DNA from 4 places in the Erwinia sp. E602 genome. Region 4 is predicted to be linked to each of the others. Evidence: predicted binding sites of a transcription regulator. Region 4 holds the regulator's gene; each other region holds the start of a gene.
What was found. The regulator PurR, encoded in region 4, represses purine synthesis genes. The targets are predictions, from matches to a motif close to CANGCAAACGTTTGCNTG.
Positions count from the first base shown of each region.

Region 1 (5,296 bases), 900 kb from region 4:
TTCCAGATCTACGATCTGGCATTCCAGAGCCCCAACGCCGAAGCCGACAAGCCGCTGGTTTTTGCCACCGCGCTGCTGCTGGTGCTGTTGATTCTGGGGCTGAACCTGGTGGCGATGCTGTTGCGCCACCGCCTGCGTGAGCGCTATCGTGCGCTGATGCACTAATACAGGATAAAGTGATGGTGGTAACGTTTGATGACGCGGATACCGCGCTTGAGATAGACAAACTCAGTTTATGGTACGGCAGCAAAACGGCGCTCAACGCCATCAGCCTGCGGGTGCCGAAGAACCGTATTACCGCGCTGATCGGCCCGTCCGGCTGCGGTAAATCGACGCTGCTGCGCTGCTTTAACCGTATGAACGACACCATCGACGGCTGCCGGATTGAAGGCGATATCCGCCTGCAGCAGCGGTCGATTCTTGGCAGCGGTCAGGATCTCTCTGCGCTGCGCCGCCGGGTGGGCATGGTGTTCCAGCGCCCTAATCCGTTCCCGAAAAGCATCTATGACAACGTGGTCTACGGCCTGCGCCTGCAGGGCATCCGCGACCGCCGCGTGCTGGATGAAACGGTGGAGCGCGCGCTGCGCGCCGCCGCGCTGTGGCCGGAAGTGAAGGATAACCTGTGGCAGAACGCGCTGACGCTTTCCAGCGGCCAGCAGCAGCGGCTGGTGATCGCCCGGGCGATCGCCATCGAACCGGAGGTGCTGCTGCTGGATGAGCCGACCTCGGCGCTGGATCCGATCTCCACGCTGGTGATCGAGGAGCTGATGAGCACGCTGAAGCAGCACTTCACCCTGGTGCTGGTGACTCACAATATGCAGCAGGCGGCGCGCGTCTCCGACTACACCGCGTTTATGCATCAGGGCAGCGTGGTGGAGTTTGGCGAAACCGACGACCTGTTTACCGCGCCGCGCCAGCGCAAAACGGAAGACTATATTACCGGGCGGTTTGGCTGACCGGCGGGGCGGGGCCACTCTCCCCGCCGCGTCCTTTCTCCCTCAGGTCGCACCCTACCTGGCCTGTAATCAGGCATCATACCCGCCACGCTACCTCCCCGAACGCATCCGCCGTTGATTTTTCTGACCTCCGCCCCATCCGCAGGCGGGCATCCCTGGCGGCGGCTTTGCCCCGCTGATTATTACTGCACTCTACCGCGGATCGGGTTCTGTTCTGTGGGTGTCAGGTTATATTGCGCTGACGTTGCTGGTGAGCGTTATTGCGGTGGGGGGTGTGCGGGAGACGGCGAAAAAACCGCTGAAGTAATGGCACGACGGGGCAGAATGGGCAGACGATCGTCTGCCCGTAGAGAACATCACTCGAACGCATGCCCTTCGGCAGGCAGGGGCTGGTCGTCAAGCCAGGCGGCATCATCGCGCATCGTCAGGCGGCCGTTGAGGAACCAGCCGATCGCCAGCGGATAAATCGCGTGCTCCTGATGCTGAACGCGGGCGGCGACGTCTTCCTCGCTGTCTTCCGCGAACACCGGCACTTTGGCCTGCAGGATCACCGGGCCACCGTCCAGCTCTTCGGTAACGAAGTGCACCGAGGTGCCGTGCTCGTTATCGCCGTTTTCAATCGCCTGGCGGTGCGTATGCAGCCCCGGGTATTTCGGCAGCAGCGACGGATGGATATTCAGCATCCGCCCGGCGTAGTGCTGAACAAACGCCGGGCTGAGGATGCGCATATAGCCGGCCAGCACCACCAGATCCGGCGCATAGGCGTCGATCTCCAGCATCAGCTGGCGGTCGAACGCTTCACGGTCGGCAAACTGGCTGGCAGCCAGCGCGTGGCCCGGGACGCCCGCGTCGCGGGCGCGCTCCAGGCCGAAGGCGGCCGCTTTATTGCTGAACACGGCGGCCACGCTGCCCGCGATGCGTCCCTGCTGGCAGGCGTCCAGGATTGCCTGTAAGTTGCTTCCATTGCCGGAAACCAGCACGACTATGCGTTTCATGCGTTAATAACCACACGCTCTTCAGAATCAGACGCTTTGATCACGCCGATCTTCCAGGCTTTTTCACCGGCAGCGGTCATCAGCTCTACGGCTTTATCCGCATCTGCCGGGGAGAGCGCAATCACCATGCCCACGCCACAGTTAAAGGTGCGGTACATCTCGTGACGGCTGACGTTACCCGCTTGCTGCATCCAGCCAAATACCGCCGGCCACTGCCAGCTTGACTCTTCGAGCACCGCCTGGGTGTTATCCGGCAGTACGCGCGGGATGTTTTCCCAGAAGCCGCCGCCGGTCAGGTGGGCGATGGCGTGCACGTCAACCTGCTCGATCAGGCTGAGGATGTTTTTCACGTAGATGCGGGTTGGGGCCAGCAGATGGTCGGTCAGCGTCTTGCCTTCCAGCTGGGTGGTTTCCGGGTCGGTGTTGCTGACTTCCAGAATTTTACGCACCAGCGAGTAGCCGTTAGAGTGCGGGCCGCTGGAGCCAAGGGCGATTAGCACGTCGCCGTCAGCCACTTTGCTGCCGTCGATGATTTCTGATTTTTCCACCACGCCGACGCAGAAACCGGCCACGTCATAATCTTCACCGTGGTACATGCCCGGCATTTCAGCGGTTTCGCCACCGACCAGCGCGCAGCCAGACTGTAAACAGCCTTCGGCGATGCCGGTGATCACGCTGGCCGCGGTATCCACGTCCAGTTTACCGGTCGCGTAATAGTCGAGGAAGAACAGCGGCTCCGCGCCCTGAACCACCAGATCGTTGACGCACATGGCGACCAGATCGATACCGATGGTGTCGTGGCGTTTCAGATCCATCGCCAGACGCAGCTTGGTGCCGACGCCGTCGGTGCCGGAAACCAGCACGGGTTCACGGTATTTCTGCGGCAGTGCACAAAGGGCACCGAAACCGCCCAGCCCACCCATCACTTCCGGGCGGCGGGTCTTTTTCACTACGCCTTTGATACGGTCGACTAAAGCGTTGCCTGCATCGATATCTACGCCGGCGTCTTTATAGCTGAGAGAGGTTTTGTCGGTCACTGCGAAATCCCCACGCGGTTTGCGGTTGGTGGTTTGAAAATAAAGCGCGGCAATTCTACCAGCGCAGGCAAACGTTTGCGAGCGCCATCTGCGCGTGCGTTGCGGATAGTCAGATTTTCGTTAATCCTTAGGGTGTGGCCGAAGAAGTGCAAACTATTGCGCTAAGACATATGGCGCTTGGGATAAATGGCGCTATAATCTCGCGATTTTTTTTTGCAGCTTAACACTCCGGGAGTACAACAATGAAGATCGTGGAAGTCAAACACCCGCTGGTCAAACATAAACTGGGTCTGATGCGTGAACATGACGTAAGCACCAAACGTTTTCGTGAACTGGCGTCAGAAGTGGGAAGTCTGCTGACTTATGAAGCAACCGCCGATCTGGAAACCGAGACCGTCACCATCGAAGGCTGGAACGGACCGGTACAGATTGAGCAGATCAAAGGCAAGAAGATCACCGTGGTGCCGATCCTGCGTGCCGGTCTCGGCATGATGGAAGGCGTGCTGGAGCACGTGCCAAGCGCGCGCATCAGCGTGGTCGGCGTCTACCGCGACGAAGAGACGCTGGAGCCGGTACCTTATTTCCAGAAGCTGGTGTCGAACATCGAAGAGCGCATGGCGCTGGTGGTTGACCCGATGCTGGCCACCGGTGGTTCGATGATTGCCACCATCGACCTGCTGAAAAAAGCCGGCTGTAACAGCATTAAGGTGCTGGTGCTGGTTGCGGCGCCGGAAGGCCTGGCCGCGCTGGAAAAAGCGCACCCGGACGTTGAGGTGTATACCGCGTCGGTGGATCAGGGCCTGAACGAGAAGGGGTATATCATCCCCGGCCTCGGCGACGCCGGCGATAAGATCTTCGGTACTAAGTAACTATGTTTCAGGCTATCTTACTTGCCATTTTGTACCCTGGCAGCGCTCGTGACCGTCACGTACTGATGGTACGCTCCGGTCCCTGCGCGCTGGCCGTGTCCAGACTGGCTGCGACGATAACGCCTGACCTGAAACACTCTTTTTTTTGAATAAGCCGACCGCAGAGTCGGCTTTTTTATGGCAAACACTCATAGGGGTATGAAAACATGACGCGTCGCGCAATTGGCGTACACGAGCGGCCACCGCTGCTGCAGACCATTCCACTCAGCTTCCAGCACCTGTTCGCCATGTTTGGCGCGACGGTACTGGTGCCGATCCTGTTCCACATCAACCCGGCCACCGTGCTGCTGTTCAACGGCATCGGTACGCTGCTGTATCTGTTTATCTGTAAAGGTAAAATTCCGGCGTACCTCGGTTCCAGCTTTGCCTTTATCTCCCCGGTGCTGCTGCTGCTGCCGCTGGGTTATGAAGTGGCGCTGGGCGGCTTTATCATGTGTGGCGTGCTGTTCTGCCTGGTGGCGTTGATTGTAAAGAAGGCCGGTACCGGCTGGCTGGACGTGATGTTCCCGCCGGCGGCGATGGGCGCGATTGTGGCGGTGATCGGCCTCGAGCTGGCGGGCATCGCGGCCGGTATGGCCGGCCTGCTGCCGGCTGACGGCGCAGCGGTGGACAGCAAAACCATTATTATTTCGCTGGTGACCCTGGGCGTTACCGTTTTTGGTTCGGTGCTGTTCCGCGGTTTCCTGGCGATTATCCCGATTCTGATCGGCGTGCTGGTCGGCTACGCGCTCTCCTACGGCATGGGCATTGTCGACTGGACCCCGGTGCAGAATGCGCCATGGTTCGCGCTGCCGACCTTCTACACCCCGCGCTTTGAGTGGTATGCCATTTTCACCATTCTCCCTGCGGCGCTGGTGGTGATTGCCGAGCACGTAGGCCACCTGGTGGTGACCGCGAACATCGTCAAAAAAGACCTGATGAAGGATCCGGGCCTGCACCGCTCGATGTTTGCTAACGGCATCTCCACGGTATTCTCCGGCTTCTTCGGCTCAACGCCGAACACCACCTACGGTGAAAACATCGGCGTGATGGCGATTACCCGCGTCTACAGTACCTGGGTGATCGGCGGCGCGGCGATCCTGGCGATCCTGCTCTCCTGCGTCGGTAAACTGGCGGCGGCGATTCAGGCGGTGCCGGTGCCGGTGATGGGCGGCGTCTCGCTGCTGCTGTACGGGGTGATTGGGGCTTCCGGCATCCGCGTGCTGATTGAATCAAAAGTGGATTACAACAAAGCGCAGAACCTGATCCTGACCTCGGTGATCCTGATTATCGGCGTCAGCGGTGCCAAGGTACATATCGGCGCGGCCGAACTGAAAGGGATGGCGCTGGCCACCATCGTTGGCGTGGGGCTGAGCCTGACCTTCAAAGTCATCAGCCTG
Region 1 is NZ_CP046582.1:1,283,714-1,289,009, forward strand. Features, by position in the region: gene pstA (phosphate ABC transporter permease PstA) at 1-165, shown strand, start outside; gene pstB (phosphate ABC transporter ATP-binding protein PstB) at 180-956, shown strand; gene purN (phosphoribosylglycinamide formyltransferase) at 1,313-1,951, opposite strand; gene purM (phosphoribosylformylglycinamidine cyclo-ligase) at 1,948-2,988, opposite strand; gene upp (uracil phosphoribosyltransferase) at 3,231-3,857, shown strand; gene uraA (uracil permease) at 4,064-5,296, shown strand, end outside.
Region 1: purM (phosphoribosylformylglycinamidine cyclo-ligase) is a predicted target of PurR. The motif match lies at 3,053-3,070, and genes of this name have one in related genera.

Region 2 (5,296 bases), 1.6 Mb from region 4:
CAGCACCATCTGTGCGGCACCTTTCACCGCCTGGGCGGCGAACTGATAGGCCTGCGCACGCGGCATACCGCCCAGCACCGCCGCATCGGCCATCGCCTCAATAAACATAAAGACGTAGGCGGGCGCAGAGCCGCTCACCCCGACCACGGCATGGATGAGATACTCCGGTACCAGCGACGCTTTACCAAATCCATTGAAAATCGCCACGATCTCATCAGCTTCTTCGCGGCTGACCAGCACGTTAGGTGTGACTGACGTCATCCCCTCATTCACCAGCGCCGGGGTATTCGGCATCACCCGCACAATTTTACGGTCATGGCCCAGCACGCCGGCCAGCGAATCCAGGGTCACGCCCGCCGCAATCGACACCACCAGTGTCTCTTTGTTCAGGCTGCCGGCAACCTCTTTGAGCACGTTGAGGATCACATTAGGCTTGACCGCACCAAACAGTATATCCGCCTGTTTCGCCACCTGTTCGGCACTTTCCGCCGGGGTAATCCCATACTGCTGCTGCATGGCCTGATTGGTGGCAGGTTTGCGGTCAAAAACCCAGATATTCTCCGCTTTTATCTGCCCACCAGCGACCAGGCCCGCAATGATTGCCTTAGACATATTGCCGCAGCCGATAAAACCAATTTTCTTGTCCACCCTGTTCTCCCTGTCTGTTCTGTCTGAAAGATGGCTAATGCCCTTTCACCTTACCGCAGCTCAGGCCGTGCTGGAACCTTCTGGCACTGGGTTTCGATTATCACCAGGCAGAACTGCCGGGTTTTGCAGCAGGCTGGCACCGGGTAAAAACGCGTCGGGCGGCGCCAGTGTTTGCTTCTCCCGAACGTATTCTCTTTGTTATTCAACCAAACGATGGGATGATCGCCAGCCTGAACGACGAGAAAACAGGAACTGACTATGCCAATCTGGGTGGATGCCGATGCGTGCCCGAAGGTGATTAAAGAGGTGCTGTACCGCGCCGCTGAGCGTGCGCAGATGACGGTTACGCTGGTGGCAAACCAGCCGCTTAGCGTACCGCCGTCGCGCTTTATACACACGCTGCGCGTAGCGGCAGGGTTTGACGTGGCGGATAATGAAATTGTTCGCCGTGCACAGGCGGGCGACCTGGTGGTGACCGCCGATATTCCGCTGGCTGCCGAAGTGATTGAGAAGGGGGCGGTGGCGCTGAATCCGCGTGGTGAACGCTACAGCCCTGCGACGATTCGCGAACGCCTGACCATGCGAGACTTCATGGATACCCTGCGCGCCAGCGGGGTGCAGACAGGAGGCCCGGCGACGCTCAACCAGCGCGACCGCCAGCAGTTTGCCAACGAACTGGATAAATGGCTGCAACAGCAGAGGTAAACAGCTCCCCTGACTCCTCCGGGGGAGCGGCGTCAGTGGTCAGACAAAACTGTCATCGTCGTCGTCATAGCCGTTATCAAAATCATCACTTCCGAAGCCGGCGAAGTCACCCGCGTTATCCTGCGGCTGGTCACTGTTCTGACTGAAGAACGACCCGTGATCGTTATTATTAAAGGTGTCCTGATCCGGATCGAAATCAGGTTCCGGCAGCGCCGGTTCGTTAATGATATTTACAATCTCTTCCGGCTGCGTATGGTGAAACATGCTGGTGAGCATCTCCGCCATCACCACACCGCCGGCCACACCGACTGCGGTCTGCAGCGCGCCGCCGAGGAAGCCTCGCCCGGCCGCGGGGGCGGCAGCGTATTGCTGTGGCTGTTGCGGCTGGGGTGGAGTCCATCCCGTTGAGGCCGGCTGCTGGGCAGGGGCGCTGCCCCAGGCCGAAGAGGCGGGCTGCTGAGCCGGCTGCGGCGCACGATTACCGCCGCCAAATAGCCCGGCGAGAAATCCGCCGCTGCTCTGTTGCGGTGCCTGCTGTTGCTGCTGCAGGCGGCTTTCAAGCTCGCTGACCCGACTGTTTAACTGCTTCATCGCCGCTTCCTGAATCAGGATCGCCTGGGCCATATAGTAGGGGGCCCCCGGCTGCTGCAGGACCCGCTGCTGAATCAGTTTTTCCGCCGCGGCGTCGCGCGGGCTGGACTGTGACTCCGCCTGTTTTAAACGGCTGAACAGGCTTTCAATCAGATGTTGCTCTTCGTTTTGCATGGTTGTTCTCCGTAAAAGGGCGATGCCTCTATTTTGATCGGACGGGGGGGAAAGTAAATTATGCTGGAGTAAGCAAATGTTGCGATATTTATCTCGATTCCATGCTGGTGTGTAATTTTTTATTTACATGTTAACCTTATAATATCTATGTAATTAAATGAGGTTCACCCTCTGTTAGCTGTAAATAAAACGTTACTACTGGTCCGCGGATAAAATGTCCGGTATTATTCGCTCCAGTTATTCACTCGTGGTGCCGGTAATGCGGCTCACGCCAGAGTCTGCCAGAGGAAGGGCCCTGTTATGTCGTTACCCGTTTATCTGATCGGCGCACGTGGCTGCGGTAAAAGCACCGTGGGCGAAGCGCTGGCATTGGCATTGGGCTATGCCTTCATCGACACCGACCGTTATCTGCAGCAGATCGGTGGGCAAACGGTAGCTGAGGTGGTGGCAGCTGAGGGCTGGTCAGGATTTCGTCGCCGTGAGACGCAGGCTCTGCAGTTGGTCACGGCAGACGCGACGGTGATTGCCACCGGCGGTGGTATGGTTCTGGCTGAAGAGAACCGCCGGTACATGCGTGACCATGGGCGGGTTATCTATTTACAGGCACCGGCAGAGGTGCTCGCCGCCAGGCTGCAGGCTTACCCGGAAGCCGCGCAGCGTCCGACGCTCACCGGGCGGCCGATCGCTGAAGAGATGAGTGAGGTGCTGGCCGCGCGGGAAGCACTCTATCTGCAAACCGCACACCATATAATTGACGCCATGCAGTCGCCAGACCGCGTGGTCGAACAAATCCTGAACGAGCTGTCACCGGCGCGCGCCAGCTAAGATCCGCAGGGTACTACACGCGGGTTGCACCCTCTTGCCCTCTTTCCGCCGCTTCCTGCCAGCAAGTCAGCGAGTTTGTCTACACTTAGGGTGAAGCCATTGACTGGTTATCACTGGGGGAGCGCCTGACGCTCCCTCGCCGACAGACTCAACAGAGGGAAGCATTATGCCTGGCAGACCACCCTATCCACGTGAAGCCTACATCGTCCCGGTGAATAAAGGGGCACCCGGCAAAACCGTGATCTGGTATGAACTGCGCGCCGATCACCCTAAGCCGGATTCACTGATCAGCGAGCACGAAACCGAGCCCGAAGCGCTGGATGCCAAAGCGCGATATGAAGATGTTTCCAAAGAGTAATTTTCCGCGGCAGGGACGCCGTGGACTCTTCCCGCACCGCTCCCATCATTCTGTTTATCCTGATATCAAAAACAATTGCTTGACCGCCTGGCAGCAAGGTCGTAGTTTGAAAATATCAAAAAACAGGAACAGAAGTTCCAGATAATGGAATATCGAAATGACTACTCTTGAGAATGCGGCCGCTGTTCTGAAATTATTCACCCGCAGAGGGCTGTCTCAGGGCCTGCAGGGGCTGACGTTTACCGAGGTCGCCAACGCGCTGGGGCTGCCAAAAAGCACCGTTTCGCGCCTGCTGTCGACCATGGAGCGCGAAGGGATGTTGGATCGCGATCCGCTGACGCGCTGTTTTTATCCCGGACAGATGCTGATCTCGGTCGCCAGTGGTTATCTGTCAACGCCGCTGGTGGATGGGGCATCGTCAGTGATGGCGCGGCTGGCGGCAGAATCCAGCTGCACCGGTTATATCTCGGTGCTGGAAGGGCGTGAAATTATCGTCATGCGCATGTTCCAGGGGCGGATGTTTATCCAGGTGGTGACGCCGCCCGGCAGCCGTTTACCGGCGGCGGAGACCTCTGTGGGGCGGGCGATACTGGCCCGTTACAGCGATGATTATGTCAGCAAGCTGTACGCGGATCACTGGCAGGTCAGCTCGCCAAATTCGCCTCAGACGCTGGAACAGCTGCTGGCCGAGCTGGCAAAAATCCGTCAGCACGGCTGGTCGCTGGCCCGTAATGAAACCCTGCAGGGGATTTGTGCGGTCGCTACCACCGTCAGCAATAAACATCGGGGAGAGACGGTTGCATTAAGCCTGGCTTTCCCCGTCGGCAGCCAGCCGGTTCCCCTGCAACCGGATCGGCTGGATGCGTTGAAAAAGGTCACGCAGCAACTGGCCGGCCAGTTTGGCGACCCGTTGTGGTCCACCGGGCACCACCCGGTATCGTAGTATCTGCGTCGCTGCCTGAATGGGGTGACGCAGCGCCTCACCAGGGCACTGGCAGTACCTTGTTGTATCGATTCATCTGCAATCGTCCCGCGCCGCCTCGATCGGGCAGGGTATCAGGCCCACAGAGGCCGAAATAAAAAAACGGAATATCCCCTGGGTTTTCAGGGGATCATTCTGCCGCTCACCCTCGCAAATCCGCCAACAAACTGCGGCATTCCTGCGCAATAACAGGTGACAGCTCCCCGAAAAAGCCTCTACACTGGCTGCTTACCTTTGTCTCTGATTTTAAGGAATTTATATGCTCAACGTTAGTGAGTATTTTGACGGTAAAGTGAAGTCGATCGGTTTTGACAGCGCCAGCACCGGTCGCGCCAGCGTCGGCGTGATGGCCGAAGGTGAATACGCCTTTGGTACCGCACAGGCGGAAGAGATGACCGTGGTCAGTGGGTCACTGAAGGTGCTGCTGCCGGGTGAAGCCGAGTGGAAACTGTATCAGCCGGGTGATGTGTTCAACGTGCCGGGCCACAGCGAGTTTCATCTGCAGGTCGCCGAGCCGTCAGCCTATCTGTGTCGCTACCTGAAAGACTGATTTTGCTGCAGGCCGGGGCATCCCGGCCTGTTGATTCAGAAGGTTCTCACCTCCTGCCGCGCCATCAGCGCTGCGCTTCCCCGCCTAAGGCTTCCACGGTATTGGCGATCAGTGCCGCCAGCTCGCCGGTCATCAGCACAAAGTCGGCATCAAAGCGTCCGGTCACGTCTTCACGATCGATATCGTCATTCTGTTCGCGCAGCGTGTCGGCGAACTTCAGACGTTTGATCGAGCCGTCGTCGGAGAGGATCAGCTGAACGCGCTCCTGCCAGTCGATGGCCAGTTTGGTAACCAGCTTACCGGCTTCAATATGGTTGGCGATCTCATCACAAACCAGATCCTGCTTTTTACAGCGGATCACGCCGCCATCCTCAAGGATCGCTTTCAGCTCGGCTTCATCCATCAGCGTAAACCCGGCCGGCAGATCGCCGGAGCGCACCCATTCGGTCAGCGTCAGCTCAAT
Region 2 is NZ_CP046582.1:3,772,767-3,778,062, reverse strand. Features, by position in the region: gene proC (pyrroline-5-carboxylate reductase) at 1-648, opposite strand, end outside; gene GKQ23_RS18910 (YaiI/YqxD family protein) at 907-1,353, shown strand; gene GKQ23_RS18905 (DUF2076 domain-containing protein) at 1,393-2,118, opposite strand; gene aroL (shikimate kinase AroL) at 2,419-2,943, shown strand; gene GKQ23_RS18895 (YaiA family protein) at 3,110-3,301, shown strand; gene GKQ23_RS18890 (IclR family transcriptional regulator) at 3,459-4,244, shown strand; gene ppnP (pyrimidine/purine nucleoside phosphorylase) at 4,543-4,833, shown strand; gene rdgC (recombination-associated protein RdgC) at 4,898-5,296, opposite strand, start outside.
Region 2: aroL (shikimate kinase AroL) is a predicted target of PurR. The motif match lies at 2,386-2,403, and genes of this name have one in related genera.

Region 3 (5,296 bases), 570 kb from region 4:
ATAGAGATATTTACTCATACATTTTGCCGATTTCAATCACAGGTGAAATCAATCTCATTTTGTAGAGAATATACAACGCATTATGCGAATGAAGGCAACCAGGAACGTGATAAAAGGCCCATTTTTTACCAGAGTTTGAGCTGGGTCAGATTTCACAACGGTAATAACGGTAACAAAAACGATGGAAAATTACGCATAATTTATCGCCCGCCCGGAAGGTGGGGCGGTATATTGCCCGATAACTGAATACATTGTGCCAGAGTGGCCTGCCCTGGTTTACGCGCACCGGGCAAAGCAGTACATTGTATTGAAACAAAATTACAATAAGAGTCTGTCCACTTACGGAATCACCAGGACGGGCTAATCCTGCAACGAGGAGAATGAAATGGCGGTTACACAAACAGCTCAGGCATGCGATCTGGTGATTTTCGGTGCCAAAGGCGACCTGGCGCGCCGGAAACTGTTGCCCTCTCTGTATCAACTGGAGAAAGCCGGACAGATCCATGAAGAGTCCCGCATCATCGGCGTTGGCCGTGCTGAGTGGGATAAAGCAGCCTACACCAAGGTAGTGCGTGAGGCGCTGGAAACCTTCATGAAGGAAAAAATCGATGAAGCGCTGTGGGATAAACTCAGCAGCCGTCTCGATTTCTGCAACCTGGACGTTAACGACAGCAGCCACTTCCCGCGCCTGGGCAAAATGCTTGACCAGAAAAAACGCGTAACTATCAACTACTTTGCCATGCCGCCAAGCACCTTTGGCGCAATTTGCAAAGGCCTTGGCCAGGCAAAGCTGAATGCTAAGCCGGCGCGCGTGGTAATGGAAAAGCCGCTGGGTACTTCACTGGCGACCTCGCAGGAAATTAACGACCAGGTCGGTGAGTTCTTCGAAGAGAGCCAGGTGTTCCGTATTGACCACTATCTCGGCAAAGAGACGGTGCTGAACCTGCTGGCGCTGCGCTTCTCCAACTCGTTGTTTGCCTCTAACTGGGATAACCGCACCATCGACCACGTGCAGATTACCGTGGCGGAAGAGGTGGGAATCGAAGGGCGCTGGGGTTACTTCGACCAGGCCGGCCAGATGCGCGATATGATCCAGAACCACCTGCTGCAGGTGCTGACCATGATCGCCATGTCACCGCCGGCCGATCTGTCGGCTGACCGCATCCGTGACGAGAAAGTGAAGGTGCTGCGTTCACTGCGCCGCATTGACCACACCAACGTGCGTGAAAAAACCGTGCGCGGCCAGTACACCGCTGGCTTCGTGCAGGGCAAAAAAGTGCCGGGCTACCTGGAAGAAGAGGGGGCCAATAAGAACAGCAACACCGAATCTTTTGTCTCTATCCGCGTGGATATCGACGACTGGCGCTGGGCGGGCGTGCCGTTCTACCTGCGTACCGGTAAGCGACTGCCGACCAAATGTTCAGAAGTGGTGGTCTACTTCAAGAACCCGGCGCTGAACCTGTTCAAAGACTCCTGGCAGGAACTGCCGCAGAACAAACTGACCATTCGTCTGCAGCCGGACGAGGGCGTGGAAATCCAGATCCTCAACAAAGTGCCGGGCCTGGATCACAAGCACAACCTGCAGACCACCAAGCTGGATCTGAGCTTCTCTGAGACCTTCAATCAGTCGCACCTGGCGGACGCCTACGAGCGCCTGCTGCTGGAAACCATGCGCGGCATTCAGGCGCTGTTCGTGCGCCGTGACGAAGTGGAAGAGGCCTGGAAGTGGGTTGACTCCATCATGGACGCATGGTCTGCGGATAAAGAAGCGCCGAAGCCTTATCAGGCCGGCACCTGGGGCCCGGTCGCGTCGGTGGCGATGATCACCCGCGACGGCCGTTCGTGGAACGAGTTCGAGTAATCTGCTGATGTTCTGAAACCCGCTACGGCGGGTTTTTTTTATTACAAGGAGACTGAGCAATGAGTAACTGGAAAATCAGCGCCCGCCAGATCCTGGAGACGGGCCCGGTGGTACCGGTGATCGTGGTCAACGACGTTGCGCACGCGGTGCCAATGGCCAAAGCGCTGGTGGCAGGGGGGATCCGCGTGCTGGAGGTTACCCTGCGTACCCCCTGCGCGCTGGAGGCGCTGCAGGCGATGGTGCGCGAGGTGCCGGAAGCGATCGTCGGGGCCGGCACGGTGCTGAACGCGCAGCAGCTGCAACAGGTGACCGACGCCGGCGCGCAGTTTGCTATCAGCCCGGGCTTAACCGAACCGCTGCTGCGTGCCGCCGTTGACGGGCCGCTGCCGCTCATTCCGGGTATCAGCAGCGTATCGGAGCTGATGACCGGGCTGGATTACGGGCTGCGGGAATTCAAGTTCTTCCCGGCGGAAGCCAACGGCGGCGTGAAGGCGCTGCAGGCGATTGCTGGCCCGTTCCCGCAGGTGCGTTTCTGCCCGACCGGCGGTATCTCCCCGGCCAACTATCGTGACTATCTGGCGCTGAACAGCGTGCTGTGCATCGGTGGATCCTGGCTGGTGCCGTTGGACGCGCTGGAGGCAGGAGATTATCAGCGGATTACGCAGCTGGCGCGGGAAGCGGTGGCCGGCGCGCGGCAGTGATGAGCGCAGGTGATTTTCGGGGCGGCGCACACCGCCCCGGATTCGGCGTTAGCCGCTGACCTTCACGCTGGCCGCTGCCGCCACCGCGCGGGCGACCGCTTCATCAACGTTGTCGCCGGTGGCCAGCGCTACGCCCATACGACGCTGACCGCGCACTTCCGGCTTGCCGAACAGGCGCAGCTGCAGGCCGGCACCCAGCGCGGCGGAGAGATTGCCAAACTGTACGTTGTCGCTGTCCAGCTCCGGCAGGATCACCGCCGAGGCCGACGGGCCGTACTGGCGAATGCCGCCAACCGGCAGGCCGAGGAAGGCGCGCACGTGCAGGGCGAATTCGGAAACGTCCTGCGAGATCAGCGTAACCATGCCGGTATCGTGCGGGCGCGGTGACACTTCGCTGAACACCACTTCATCACCACAGACAAACAGCTCGACGCCGAACAGGCCGCGGCCGCCGAGGGCGGTGACCACTTTTTCTGCGATTGCCTGGGCACGTTCCAGCGCCAGCGCGCTCATCTGCTGCGGCTGCCAGGATTCGCGATAGTCGCCCTCTTCCTGACGGTGGCCGATCGGCGCGCAGAAGTGGATACCGTCTACCGCACTGATGGTCAGCAGGGTGATTTCGAAATCGAATTTCACCACGCCTTCGACAATCACCCGCCCGGCACCGGCGCGGCCGCCCTGCTGGGCGTACTCCCAGGCCGCATCCAGCTGAGCCGCATCACGGATAAAGCTCTGGCCTTTGCCGGACGAGCTCATCACCGGCTTGACGATGCACGGGAAGCCGATTTCATCGGCGGCGGCAAGAAACGCCGCGTGGCTGTCGGCGAAGCGGTAGGTTGAGGTCGGCAGCGCCAGTTCTTCGGCCGCCAGGCGACGGATGCCTTCGCGGTTCATGGTCAGTCTGGCCGCGCGGGCGGTCGGCACCACGTGCTGGCCCTGCTTTTCCAGCTCAATCAGCATATCGGTAGCGATGGCTTCAATTTCAGGCACCACAAAGTCGGGCTTCTCAAGGGCAACCAGCGCGGCGAGCGCGGCGCCGTCCAGCATATTGATAACGTGGCTGCGGTGAGCCACGTGCATCGCTGGCGCATCGGCATAGCGATCGACGGCGATCACTTCCACCCCAAGACGCTGGCACTCCAGGGCCACTTCTTTACCCAGCTCGCCCGATCCTAACAGCATTACGCGTGTCGCAGCAGGGCGCAGCGCGGTTCCTAAAGTCGTCATAATGTCTACCTGATTGGATGAAAAATAACGCGCGCAGTATAAACGAAAACGTTTGCGCGATCATCTGTTACGGGAAGCTTGAGTCAAAAAACCGTTGCTGTTATACTGTATATAAACACAGTTAACCGGAGTGAACATCATGGCTGTTGAGATTAAATACGTTGTCGTCAGAAAAGGTGAGGAAAAGATGACTTTTGCCAGCAAGAAGGAAGCCGATGCGTACGACAAAATGCTCGATATGGCGGAAGTGTTCTCTGACTGGTTAACCACCAGCCAGCTTGAACTGGACGAACAGCAGGGCGAGGCGCTGGGCCTGTTCCTGGCGGAGAACAAAGACGCCCTGCAGCATATCCTGCGCAGCGGCAAGCTGCCGGAAGAGAGCAGCGACAGCGCCGAAGACGACGCCACTACGCTGCGCGCGGTAAAATCGGCCTGATGGCTGACCGGGCGTCAGGTCGGCATAATGACGGGGAGCATTTTTTACTACCGATAGCCTGCGCTGTCCAGCACCCTGCGCAGTGACTGCATTGCCGCATCAGCCGTCAGATGCGCATCGGCTGCCTGGCGCTCGTCATTAAATACCTCCAGCCCGACGGGGCCGCGATAATCCAGCGTTTTCAGGTGCTGCAGCAGCGATGTCAGGGGGAAGTTTCCCTCGCCGGGTAACAGGCGATGGTGACGCGCGGTTTCAACCAGCTGGTTTTTCTGCGGCCGGGTGCTGAGATCTGACAGCTGCACCAGGTAAATTTTTTCCGCCGGGATCCCCGCCAGATCGTCAAGCGTCCGCCCGCCGGCAAAGATATGAAAGGCATCCACCACCAGCCCGATATTTCCGGCGCCGGTCTTTTGTATCAGATGCCAGGCGGCATCGGTGGTATTGATATGCTGGCTCCAGGCCATCGCTTCATAGGCGACCCGCAACCCGCGCTCTGCCGCCTGTGCCGTCAGCCAGCGCAGGTCCTGCAGTACGCAGCCGGCATCGCAGCAGGGATCGGTGGAGGCTGGGGTCAGTATCGTGTTTGCTCCCAGCTTAACGGCGTTGTCCATCATCGTCAGCGCCTCACGTCGCTTATCCTCACGTTTGTCGCCGCGCGCGCCGTCAAAATCCAGCAATACCTGATAGTCGGTCAGCCCCAGCTGCAGTTCGTGCAGCAGCGGCGCCAGCGTGAAGGCACCCCCGCCGGCGGCCTGCACATCCTGTTGCCACAGTTCAACCTGATCAAAGCCCGCTGACTTCGCCGCACGCAGCTTCTGCTGCGGCGTGCCGCCGGTGAGAATGGTGTTAAGAAACAGCGGGGAAGCGTGCTGCGTCATCAGTGCTCCTGAAAACTTACGAACCAGGTAGTACAGAGTAGAAGCCCTGTAGCGGTCCGGCAAGTTCAGCGCCCGAAAGCGCTATGGCGGCATCTTCTTTAACCGGCCTTTGCATCCTTTGACGTTTCCTGACGCGCCTTCGCCTATTGTGGTGTTTTTCGGCCAGAAGGAACCACTATGAGCAACTGGTTAC
Region 3 is NZ_CP046582.1:2,753,212-2,758,507, reverse strand. Features, by position in the region: gene GKQ23_RS14140 (MurR/RpiR family transcriptional regulator) at 1-2, opposite strand, end outside; gene zwf (glucose-6-phosphate dehydrogenase) at 386-1,861, shown strand; gene GKQ23_RS14130 (bifunctional 4-hydroxy-2-oxoglutarate aldolase/2-dehydro-3-deoxy-phosphogluconate aldolase) at 1,921-2,562, shown strand; gene purT (formate-dependent phosphoribosylglycinamide formyltransferase) at 2,611-3,789, opposite strand; gene GKQ23_RS14120 (YebG family protein) at 3,929-4,225, shown strand; gene GKQ23_RS14115 (sugar phosphate isomerase/epimerase) at 4,273-5,103, opposite strand; gene GKQ23_RS14110 (tellurite resistance TerB family protein) at 5,281-5,296, shown strand, end outside.
Region 3: purT (formate-dependent phosphoribosylglycinamide formyltransferase) is a predicted target of PurR. The motif match lies at 3,831-3,848, and genes of this name have one in related genera.

Region 4 (5,296 bases):
AAATATGCTGATGCTGTAAAACAGCAGCAGCCACGGCAGCAGCTGGCGGCCGCTCAGGTGATTAAGCAGTGCGCGGCAGCCAAAACCGCCCACCAGGAAGGCGATGGTCTGCGGCACGTAGCTGAGGCCAATATCCGCCGGCGACAGGCCGAGGGCACCGAGAATAAACGGCGAGCCGGTCAGCCAGGCGAAAAAGCTGGCCGAACAGGCGGCGTAGATCGCCACGTTACCGCTGTAGACCGGCGACTTCATTAAGGTCAGAAAACCGGTGGCCGGGCCGGCCGCCTCAGTGGTGGCGGCGGGGCGCGCGCGCGGTGACTTCAGCAGCAGCGTCATCAGGATCAGCAGCAGGGTAATCACCAGCAGGGCGATAAAAATCGCCCGCCAGGAGAGCGCCGACAGCAGCCAGGCGCCAAGCAGCGGAGCCAGCGCCGGCGACAGCGCTACCAGCGGCATAATGGTGGCGAACACCCGGTTGGCTTTTGCGCCCTGATAGCGGTCCACCACCAGCGCCTGCCAGCTGACCGCGGCGGCGCAGACGCCGACCGCCTGCACAAAGCGGCAGACCAGCAGGGCGGTGGCGGAGTGCACCCACAGCATCGCCAGGCAGCCGACGGCGAACAGGCTCAGCCCCATCAGCAGCACCGGCTTACGCCCGATGCGGTCCGAGAGTGGCCCCCAGATCAGCTGCGCGCAGGCAAAGCCGGCGAGGAAGATGCTCAGGCTGGCGCTGATGCCGCTGGCGCTGCTCTGCAGATCCTGCTGCATCACGCCGAAGGCCGGCAGGTACATATCGGTGGCGAGGAAACCCAGCATGCTCAGCAGCGCCAGGTAGATCATAAATCCGAAAGATTGCATGTGAAGGTGCTCTTTGATGAGTTTTTTTTCGGCTGGCAGTGTAAAGGGACGGCTAACGGCTTGTGAAATGGTATTATTCGCCACCTGATGTGAAAAAAATTGAAGGGAAGGCTATGTGGTCGGAACACTCTCTGGAAGTGATTGATGCGGTAGCAAGAACCGGCAGTTTTTCCGCAGCGGCGGCCGAACTGCATCGCGTGCCTTCCGCCATCAGCTATACGGTGCGTCAGCTGGAGCAGTGGCTGGCGGTCAGCCTGTTTGAGCGGCGTCACCGTGACGTGGTGCTGACCGAGGCCGGGCGGGTGTTCAGCGAAGAGGGGCGAGCTGTTATCAAAAAAATGCTTGCCACCCGCCGCCGCTGTCAGCAGGTGGCCAACGGCTGGCGCGGTCAGATCAGTATCGCTGTGGATCGCATCGTGCGGCCGGCACGCACCCGCCAGCTGGTGGTGGATTTCTATCGCTACTTTCCGGATATCGAGCTGCACCTGTCGCAGGAGGTGTTCAACGGCGTGTGGGATGCGCTGGCCGACGGCCGCGTCGATCTGGCGATCGGCGCTACCCAGGCGATCCCGGTGGTCGGGCGCTTCTCCTTCCGCGATATGGGCAGTCTGAACTGGCGCTGCGTGGTGCAGCCGGGCCATCCGCTGTTGCAGACCGCCACGCCGCCGGACGAAGCGGCGGTGCGCGAGTGGCCGTCGCTGGTGCTGGAGGATACCTCACGCGCGCTGCCGAAGCGTACCACCTGGGCGCTGGACAATCAGCGCCGCATGGTGGTGCCGGACTGGGAAAGTGCCTTTGACTGTCTGCGGGCCGGGCTGTGCGTGGGGATGGTGCCCGGGCACCTGGCGCAGCCGCTGCTGCAACAGGGGCTGCTGCAGGAGCTGACGCTGCTGGCCCCCTATCACGCCAGCCCCTGCTATCTGAGCTGGACGGAGCAGAACGCCTCACCGGCGCTGGCGTGGTTGCTGGACTACCTGGGGGATACGGAGACGCTAAACGCGGAGTGGCTGAGCGAGCAGCCTGGCCGCTGAGGCAGGCCGCCCGGAACGGCTAGCGGCGGTAGTCGCGGAACGGACCATCGGCCACCGAGCGGCGTTCGATCAGCGTCGGGTGTACCTCGATGGTCTGCGGCTCTTCGCGCTTGCTGGTAATACGATCCAGCAGCATATCGAAGGCGGTTTCGCCGAGGCGCTCTTTGGGCTGATGCACGGTGGTCAGCGCCGGTGAGAAGTAGCGCGCGTTGCGCACGTTATCGTAACCGATCACCGAAATATCCTGCGGCACGCGCAGCCCCATCTCGTCGGCGGCGCAGATCGCCCCCATCGCCATGATGTCGCCGCCGCAGAAGATCGCGGTTGGGCGCTGTTTCTGCATCAGAATTTGCTGCATGGCGCGATAACCTGACTCCGGCTCAAAGTCACCCTGTACCAGCCACTCCGGGCGCAGGGTAATGTTGGCTTCCGCCAGCGCTTTAAGAAAGCCGGCGTGACGGCCGCCGCCGGTATTGCGCTCCAGCTGCCCCGGAATGGCACCGATATCGCGGTGGCCGCGTTCGATCAGGTAGCGCCCGGCCAGATAGCCGCCTTCAAAGGCGTTATCGAGAATGGTGTCGGTGAAGTCGCCGTGCGACTCGCTCCAGTCCATCACCACCATCGGAATATTACGATTATCTTCCAGCATGCCGATCAGCGTTTCCGGGTATTCGGAACACATCACCAGCAGGCCGTCGACGCGTTTCTGCGCCATCATCGACAGATACGCCTGCTGCTTCTGCAGGTCGTTATGGGCGTTACCGAGGATCAGCGTGTAGCCTTTGGCAAAACAGCGGTTTTCCACCGCCTCAATTATTTCGGCAAAATAGGGCGCTTCGCTGGAGGTCGCCAGCAGGCCGATGGTTTTGGTATGGTTAACCTTCAGGCTGCGTGCAACCGCACTTGGGGAGTAGTGCAGCTCTTTGATTGCCGCCCAAACCGCTTCACGCGTCTCTTCCGCAACAAAACGCGTTTTGTTGATCACATGAGAGACGGTGGTGGTGGAGACACCGGCAAGCTTCGCCACATCCTTAATTGTTGCCATTCAAATAGTACTCCTGATGTTATCGCAACCTGTTGATAACAAAATGGTTAAACGTTTGCGCTAGCCGCGCGATTTTCTGCACCTGGTGTCAGGTGTCAGGCGCTGTCTCACAGGGTCGGGAAGGGATGATTTCGTCCGAAAAAGTGACATGCATTGCTGGCTAAATGCCGTTTTGCTGATGTTGCGCAACGGAATGGCGGATTCTAGCAAGGCTGCGCCGAGAAGACGAGATTTTTACGGTTAACTGTGGGAAAATTATCAGGCTTAATTTTAATAAGGTTATTAAGGGGCAGCCATGAGTACCGATCTGAAATTTTCACTGCTGACCACGGTTGGCGCACTGGCGATGATCATTGCTTTCAGCTTTACCGCCGTCATGCACTGAGCCATAAAAAAAGGGAGAAGCCAGGCTTCTCCCTCTCTGCCTTAATCCGCCAGACCCGCTTAGCGGATGGTTTTAGGCGTCATCATCCGGCGCGCACCGATGTAGTGCTCCTGCCAGTAGTCTTCGCTCAGCGCGCTAACCTGAATATCTTTGCCGGTGCGCGGTGACTGAATAAATTTCCCGCCGCCGAGGTAAACGCCCACGTGATCGGCGGTACCGCGGCCGTTAATGCGGAAGAACACCAGGTCGCCTTTCTCCAGCTGGTCGCGTTTTATCTGTGCCGCATCGCGCAGGTGATACATCTCATTGGCGGTGCGCGGGATCTTGAACTTCACCAGGTCTTTATAGGCGTACCAGACCAGGCCACTGCAGTCGAAGCCGGTTTTCGGTGAGGTGCCGCCCCACTGGTAGGGTTTACCCAGCTGACCCATCAGCTTGTTCATCGCCGTTTCGCGGGCCTTCTGGTAGCGGGCGCGGTGCGCCTTGCTCAGCTTAAGCGGCGCATCGCCATCTTCCACCAGCAGCGCTTTGCGTTCACCTTTCTGACGCCCGTAGCGTTTTTTATCGAGCTTCGCCGTGGCATTTTTTGCCGTGGCTTTGGTACGCGCGGTTTTGATCGGGCTGGCGGGCTGCGCGGCGGTTTTCTTCTTCAGCTTAAGCTTCTGCAGCGTGGCGGTGGTGGCTTTCTTCAGCGGGGTTTTCTCTTTCACTTTCTTAACCAGCGGCTCTTTCACCTTTTTGGTGGTTGCCGCCTTCACCGGCCGGCGTTTACGCCGCTCATCATCGCGCGCAGCCGAGCGGTCAGCCTTGTGCTGGCTGGCGTTAACAGGGGCATGTGGCGATGCGTGTGCCACATTTAAGAACAGCTGTGCCAAGGCCAGCGTGATAAGGGTGATAAGTAAACGCATCGGTCCCATTAACAGTTTGTGCTCTGCACCATCCCGCAGCGCAATTGGATAAGAATTTTCTGCATTAAAGCAGAAGGCCTCGATGATTCTAATCTAACTTTTAAACGGAGGGTTAGGTGTTTTTTGTTTCAATCCTGCAATAGATTTAAACGGCGTTAAATTAAACACTTTCAGATGCTTATCGCAGCGATTTAATTGACTCAGATCAATATCGGCGCTGCATCAGCCAGAGGAAAATGTTATTTTGTATGTATCATTTTGCAAATAGCGCTCTGGATCACATTGTCCATGCGGAAAATGTCGTTTTCATCGCCAGGGCAGAATCGTTACAATACAGAAACACGAATATCCCTTTTTTGTCGTCGCGTACTGAGGAAGTCATAATGAGTACTGTTGAAAAAATCCAACGCCAGATCGAAGAAAACCCTATTTTGCTCTACATGAAAGGGTCGCCAAAACTGCCAAGCTGTGGCTTCTCTGCTCAGGCTGTACAGGCGCTGTCGGCGTGCGGTGAGCGTTTTGCCTACGTAGACATTCTGCTGAACCCGGACATCCGTGCTGAGCTGCCGAAGTACGCCAACTGGCCTACCTTCCCGCAGCTGTGGGTGGACGGTGAGCTGGTCGGCGGTTGCGACATCATCATCGAGATGTTCCAGCGCGGCGAACTGCAGCAGCTGATCAAAGAGACTGCACAGAAGTACCCGGCCCCGGCCGCTGAATAAACGTCGGCCTGACGCTACAGACTAAAAAACCGGAGCCTGCTCCGGTTTTTTTATGGCTCTGCGCCGGAAACGCCAGCCGGATGCGGGGCGCGGATTACGCCCGCCTAGCGCTATTGTGCGTCGTCGCCAGCAGCCGGTCCGGCGGCCAGTGGCCAGCCCCCCAGACGCTTCCAGCGATTGACCAACTCACAGAACAGATCGGCTGTCTGGGTGGTGTCATACAGCGCCGAGTGCGCCTGGCTACTGTCAAACGCAATACCCGCGGCGCTACAGGCCTTTGCCAGCACCGTCTGCCCGACCACCAGCCCGCTCAGCGCTGCGGTGTCAAAGGTGACAAACGGGTGGAA
Region 4 is NZ_CP046582.1:2,179,538-2,184,833, forward strand. Features, by position in the region: gene punC (purine nucleoside transporter PunC) at 1-858, opposite strand, end outside; gene punR (DNA-binding transcriptional activator PunR) at 972-1,889, shown strand; gene purR (HTH-type transcriptional repressor PurR) at 1,909-2,934, opposite strand; gene GKQ23_RS11335 (YnhF family membrane protein) at 3,230-3,319, shown strand; gene GKQ23_RS11340 (C40 family peptidase) at 3,379-4,227, opposite strand; gene GKQ23_RS11345 (Grx4 family monothiol glutaredoxin) at 4,608-4,949, shown strand; gene rnt (ribonuclease T) at 5,060-5,296, opposite strand, start outside.